2 regions of the Cryobacterium sp. SO2 genome follow, and region 1 is predicted to be linked to the other one. Evidence: predicted binding sites of a transcription regulator. Region 1 holds the regulator's gene; the other holds the start of a gene.
What was found. The regulator HrcA, encoded in region 1, represses chaperone genes, less so after heat shock. The targets are predictions, from matches to a motif close to TTNGCACTCGNNNNNNNCGAGTGCNAA.

Region 1 (3,408 bases):
CAGGGTCTCCCCCGGCCGCACCCGACTGACCGTGACAGCGTGCTTGGCCTCGGCGCCGGTGACGCTCACCATGGCGCCAACGGCGGGGTCGCCCAGCGTGCCGAGGGTTTCGGACAGGAAGAAATGCGCCATGGAGGTGGGCCGGATCAGCCCAGGAACCGGTCGCGGAGCTTCGCGAACAGGCCCTGCTGGAAGTGGCTGAGCGCCGGCGCTGGCACCTTGTGCCTGGCCGCGAACGCTTCGATGAGTTCGCGTTCCTTGTGGTCGAGCTTGGTGGGGGTGAGTACCTGCACGCCGACCCGCAGGTCGCCGCGGCCGTTGCCGCGCAGGCGCGTGACGCCGCGGTCCTTGACGGTGAGGATCTCGCCGGCCTGAACGCCGGGGCGCAACTCGACCTCGATGTCGCCGTCCAGAGCCGCGACCGTGGCCGTGGCCCCGAGGATCGCGTCGGTCATCGGCACCGACAGGGTGCAGAGCAGGTCGTCGCCGTCGCGGCTGAAGACGTCGTGGTGGCGCACCTTCATTTCGAGGTACAGGTCGCCGTTGGGTCCGCCGGCAGGTCCGGCTTCGCCGCTGCCGGGCATCTGCAGGCGTAGGCCAGTGTCGACGCCGGCGGGGATGTCGACGGGAACCGTGCGGCGCGCACGCACGCGCCCCTGGCCCTGGCAGGTGATGCACGGGGTGGCGATGATGGTGCCGTAGCCACGGCACGAACCGCAGGGGCTGGAGGTCATGACGTTGCCGAGCAGCGACCGCACGGCGCGCTGGATGCTGCCGGTGCCGTGGCAGATATCGCAGGTGACCGGGGAGGTGCCGGGCTGGCAACAGGTGCCGGAGCAGGTGGCGCAGACGATCGCGGTGTCCACCTCGATGTCGCGGTGGGTGCCGAAGATGACCTCGTCGAGGTCGAGTTCGACCCGGATGAGGGCGTCCTGCCCGCGTTCGCGACGGGACCGGGGACCGCGAGAGCCGCCGCCTCCGCCGCCGAAGAAGGTCTCGAAGATGTCGCCGAAGTTGCCGGCATCGAAGCCGCCACCCTGGTTGGAGCGGCCGTCGCCGCCGCGGTCGTAGTTCTGGCGCTGCTTCGGGTCCGAGAGTACGTCATAGGCGTGCGTGACGGTCTTGAACCGCTCCGACGCCTCAGCGCCGGGGTTCACATCGGGGTGCAGCTGACGGGCAAGCCGGCGGTAGGCCTTCTTGATCTCGTCTGTGGTGGCGTCGCGCGCGACGCCGAGTGCTTCGTAGTGGTCAGCCAAAGCTGGCTCTCCTCGGGGTTCTGGGGTTGGGAATTCGTGTCGAAAGTGAGCTGGAGCGGTCAGTTCTCGCCGAGCAGGCGGGAGAGGTACCGGGCGACGGCGCGCACGGCCGCCATGTTGTTGGAATAGTCCATGCGGGTCGGGCCGAGAACGCCCAGGCGGGCGGCGTCTCCGCGCGAGGTATAGCCGCTGGTCAGCACGGAGGTTTCACCCAGGCCGAACGGCGCGTTCTCGCGGCCGATGCTCACAGAGACGCCGTGCTGGTCCGTGGCCATCTCGCCGAACAGGCGCAACAGCACGACCTGCTCCTCGATGGCCTCGAGCACCGGGTAGATGCTGCCGGTGAAGTCTTCCTCCGTGCGCACGAGGTTCGCCGCCCCGGCCATGACCAATCGGTCCTGGCGGTTGGCCCCGACCTGATCGCGCAGGGTGCCGGTGATGAGGTCGACGAGGTCGGTCTGCTCCGGCGCGCCGAGGCCGGTCGGCCCGCTCAGCGCCGTCGCGGCCGCGGCCATGCCGAGGCCGCCGACGACGGCGTTGAGCCGGGAACGCAGTTCGGCCAGGGCCGCCTCAGCGATCGGGCGGGGCAATTCCACTACGCGCTGTTCCACCCGGCCGGAGTCGGTGATCAGCACCGACAGCACGCGGGTGTCGCTGAGCGGCACCAGTTCGATGTGGCGCACAGTGGCGCGCGACAGTGAGGGGTACTGAACGAGGGCCACCTGGTGGGTGAGCTGGGAGAGCAGCCGCACGCTGCGGGCGAGGACCTCGTCGAGGTCGGCCGACTGGCCGAGGAAGACCTCGATCGCCTGCCGCTGCGCGCCCGTGAGGGGGCGCAGGTCGGCCAGGTGGTCGACGAACAATCTGTAGCCCTTGTCGGTGGGGATACGCCCGGACGACGTGTGCGGCGCGACGATGAGTTCTTCCTCTTCGAGCAAGGCCATGTCGTTGCGGATCGTGGCGGCCGACACGCCGAATGCATGGCGGTCGACGATCGACTTGGAGCCGACGGGCTCGCGGGACGCCACGTAGTCCTGCACGATGACGCGGAGCACTTCGAGGCTGCGATCTGACACCACTAGACGATCGCCTCCCTCTCCCGGTTGTGCCGCCGACGGCTGGCACTCTCTTCGTATGACTGCCAATCATAACGCGGGCACCTGGGATACCCGTTGCCCGCGGACGAATTCGCGCAGTACCGTGGGGTCACACGCATCATCACCGCACGCAATCACCGCACGTGGAAGGGCATTGTCATGAGCTATCCCAACGGTCCTGGGCAACCGAACGGCCCCGCCACCGGGGCTCCGCTGACGGCGGAGCAGGACCGCACCTGGGCGTCCCTCGCCCACCTGGGCGGCATCCTCTCGTTCCTGCCCTCCCTCATCATCTGGTTGGTCTTCCGCGCCAGGGGGCAGTTCACTGACGGGGAGGCCAAGGAGGCCCTGAACTTCCAGATCACACTCCTGATCGGCTATGTCGCCATCAATATCGTCTCCACGATCCTGGGCCTGATCACCTTCGGCCTGTTGTCCGGGCTCGGCTCGCTGACCTGGGTGCTTTGGCTGGTCGGCTCGATCTTCTCTGTTCTCGGCTTCCTCAGCGCGCGCACCGGGCGGCCGTACCGCTACCCGTTCGCCCTGCGTCTGATCAGCTAGTTTGCACACTGCCGGCGGGGGCGAGCGGCGCTATTCTGGTGACAGCGACACCCGCATAATCCCTGTTCCCCCCGAGTGTCCACGAAGGAGATCCAATGTCTGAGGCAACCCCTCCCCCCGCCACCCCGTACCAGGCACCGAGTCAGCTGAGCCCCGCCGACGAGAAGCTGTGGGCCACCCTGATCCACATCGGCGGCATCATCTTCGGCTTCCTGCCCGCGCTGATCGGCTACATCGTGCTCAAGGACCGCGGCCCGTTCATCCGCGCGCACACCGCGACGGCCCTGAACTTCCAGATCACCCTGGCCATCGCCTACCTGGTGGGATCGATCCTCACCGTGATCCTCGTCGGCTTCCTCATCCTGGCCGCCGCCTGGATCCTCAGCATCGTCTTCAGCATCATGGCCGCGATCGCGGCGAACAAGGGCGAGTGGTACACCTACCCGCTGACGATCAAATTCGTCAGCTAGTCACGAGTCACCCCAACCCGCGAA
Region 2 (3,408 bases), 1.4 Mb from region 1:
CCCGGCTCAGACCCGTTCCACCAGGAGAGCCACCTTGTGCCCGGCCGCGCGGGTCATCACGAGGGTGCCGGAGTTCGGGCCCTTGAGCTTCAACCGGGTGCGCAGGGTGGCCGGATCCACGTCCACGCCGCGCTTCTTGATCTCCAGCGTGCCGATCTTGCGTTCGGCGAGGGCCAGGCGCAACTTCTTCTCGTCGGTGGGCAGCACCTCGAGCACCCGGAACGCCGTGGCGAACGGGGTTTCGGTGAGGGTGGCGCTGGTGAGGTAGGCGAGACCCTCGCTGAGCATCAGCGCGTCCATCGACCTGGCCAGATCGCCGATCAGGCGGGCGCGGATGACGGCTCCGTCGGGCTCGTAGACGTACTCGCCGAGCTCGCCCACACCGACGTCTTCGCTGTCGGCCGGGGCGGTGAGTTCCGCGACGACGCCCTCTTTACCGAGCAGCAGCGCCGCCCGACGGATGCCGGGGCGTGCGAGCGCGCCGAACCACAGCCCCATCTCCACGAGCTTGCCCTCCACCGACACCCACTGCGCCTCGGCGGTCTCCGGGATCTGATCTCGGTCGTGGCCGGGGCCGAGCTTGACGCCGATGGGCATCCGCTCGGCCAACGCGAAGACGTCGTCGAGGTTGGGCGAGTAGTCCTCCGGACGGGTGAGCCGGCTGGTGTTGCCGTGCCCGGCCGTGCGCCGGGCCGGATCGAACCAGAGCGCGTCGAACTCCGACGGGTCGACGTCGGCCGAGTCGGCGCAGCGCACCGACGAGCCGGGGAACGGCGCCAGGTTGAAACTGGCGACGGTGGCCGTCACCTCGTCGACATCGATCGCGGTCACGGCCAGGTCCATCGCGGCCATGGCCATGGCGTCCCCGCCGATGCCGCAGCCCACGTCGGCGACCCGGCTGAGCCCGGCCGCCACGAACCGTCCGGCGTGCAACGCCGCCACCCGCAGCCGGGTGGCCTGCTCGAGACCGGCCTCGGTGAACAGCATCCGGTCGGCGAAATCACCGAACTTGAGGCTGGCCTTGGCCCGCAACCGGGACTGGTACAGCACCGCGTTGACAAGTGCGGGGGAGTGCCCGGCCTTTCGCAGCGCACTCACCGTGCGCACGACGTCGGCGCCGGCCTCGTAGGCGGGCAGGGAGTCCAGCAGGCGCAGGCCTTCGGGTGAGAGCAGCTCCACGAGCTCGGCGCGTTCCATCCCGCAAACCTATCAACCGAAACCGGGAGGCCGGCCGAAGACGATTGGCACTCACATTGCGTGAGTGCCAGTTGCGCCCTAAACTCGACTTAGCACTCTCGCTGTGAGTCTGCTAACTACGTCTTAGCTAAGAAAGAGGTCAACCGTGTCGGTCTCCATCAAGCCGCTCGAAGATCGCATCGTCATCAAGCAGGTGGATGCAGAACAGACCACCGCTTCCGGACTTGTGATCCCGGACACCGCCAAAGAGAAGCCCCAGGAGGGCGAAGTTGTCGCCGTCGGCCCCGGCCGCATTGACGACAACGGCAACCGCATCCCGCTCGACGTCGCCGTCGGCGACAAGGTGATCTACTCCAAGTACGGTGGAACCGAAGTCAAGTTCGGTGGCGAGGACCTCCTCGTTCTGTCGGCCCGCGACGTTCTCGCGGTCGTCGTTCGCTAGTCACACCCCATATCGTTGAATCCCGGATGGCCTCGGCCATCCGGGATTTTTCGCGTCCAGAGGGGTAGCCAGTGCACACGAGTCCGACCGATCCGACCGAGCCGACGCAGTCGACCGAGCCGACGGATGCCGGCCGCGGCCGGGCGCGCCCGCCGCGCAGCGCCGCCAGAACCGGGCTGATCTTCGCGATCTGCTCCTACGGCATCTGGGGCTTCCTGCCGCTGTACTTCCTCCTGCTCGCGCCCACCGGCGCGTTCGAGATCGTGGCCTGGCGGGTGCTCTTCTCGCTGGCCTTCTGCGCCGTGCTGATCCTGTCCACCCGGGCCTGGCGGCCCCTCCTGGCGGCACTGCGATCGCCCCGGATCGTGTGGACGATGGGCCTGGCCGGCGTACTCATCTTCATCAACTGGCAGACCTTCATCCTCGCCGCCCTGAGCGGGCACGTCGTGGAAACGGCTCTGGGCTACTTCATCAACCCCATCATCACCGTGCTGCTGGGCGTGCTCGTGCTGCACGAACGCCTGCGCGCCGCGCAGTGGGCCGCCGTGGTGATCAGCTTCATCGCCGTGATCGTGCTCACCGTCGGCTACGGCACCGTGCCGTGGATCTCGCTCATCCTGGCGTTCTCGTTCGGGTTCTACGGGCTGATCAAAAGGCGCGTCGGCGGCCACATCGATGCCCTCTCCGGCCTCACCCTCGAGACGATGTGGCTGACCCCGGTGGCGATCATCCAGCTGGTGGTCGTGTCGCTGATCTCCGGGCTCACCTTCGGCACGGTCTCCCCGGTGCACAGCATCGCCCTGATCGGCTCCGGCGTGCTCACCGCGGTGCCGTTGTTGTTCTTCGCCGCCGCCTCCCGGCGCCTGCCGTTGACGACCCTCGGCCTGGTGCAGTACCTCGCGCCGGTGCTGCAACTCATCGTCGGTGTCGTGGTTCTGCACGAGCCGATGCCGCCGGAACGCTGGCTTGGCTTCGGGCTGGTCTGGCTGGCACTGCTCGTGCTCACCGTCGACACCGTGGCCTCCGGACGGGCCCAGCGTCGCCTCGTCACCGACCCCATTTAGGGCCCCTGATCAAGGCATCCTGATCAGGCGCCCGTTCGTAACGATTTGGTCGCGTTACACGGCTGTAACACGACCGCCTTGTTTGACGTCCTTCTGGTGAATACCTTTACAGCACGGCAACGATCGTTTGCCAGCTCTTCTTCCGATTCCCCTTACCCAAGGAGCAACATGAGCGTATTCGCGAAGGCCTCGGCCTCCCGCTCGGCCCGGGCAGTAGTCACCGGCGTCGCCATCTTCGGCGTCAGCGCACTTCTGCTCACCGGATGCAGCACCGATGCGGCTGAGACGCCCGCATCCGACGCACCCGCAGCCGACAGCAGCGACGTCACCGCAATCGAGGCCGGCGACCGCGATCTGACCCTCAAGGTCGGAACGATCCTCCCGCAGAGTGGTGGACTCGCCTTCCTCGGCCCGCCCGAAGAAGCCGGTGTGCAGCTCGCGATCAACGAGGTCAACGACGCCGACCTGGGCATCGACATCGAAGCCATCCTCCGCGACTCCGGCGACACCACCACAGACACCGCCACCGTCTCCGTGACCGACCTGCTCTCGCAGGACGTCTCGGCGATCATCGGTGCGGCATCCTCTGGTGTCTCCAAGACCGTCATCGACCAGATCACCGGCGCCGGCGTTGTGCAGTTCTCGCCGGCCAACACCTCGGCCGACTTCACGGACTACGCCGACAACGGCCTGTACTGGCGCACC

Region 2: groES (co-chaperone GroES) is a predicted target of HrcA. The motif match lies at 1,242-1,268, and genes of this name have one in related genera.

The regions. Positions count from the first base shown of each region.
Region 1 covers NZ_CP117849.1:1,877,193-1,880,600, reverse strand. The annotation lists gene BJQ94_RS08650 (16S rRNA (uracil(1498)-N(3))-methyltransferase) at 1-132, opposite strand, end outside; gene dnaJ (molecular chaperone DnaJ) at 147-1,256, opposite strand; gene hrcA (heat-inducible transcriptional repressor HrcA) at 1,316-2,335, opposite strand; gene BJQ94_RS08635 (DUF4870 domain-containing protein) at 2,513-2,914, shown strand; gene BJQ94_RS08630 (DUF4870 domain-containing protein) at 3,010-3,384, shown strand.
Region 2 covers NZ_CP117849.1:3,254,914-3,258,321, reverse strand. The annotation lists gene BJQ94_RS15315 (SAM-dependent methyltransferase) at 7-1,197, opposite strand; gene groES (co-chaperone GroES) at 1,343-1,639, shown strand; gene rarD (EamA family transporter RarD) at 1,816-2,703, shown strand; gene BJQ94_RS15300 (ABC transporter substrate-binding protein) at 2,872-3,408, shown strand, end outside.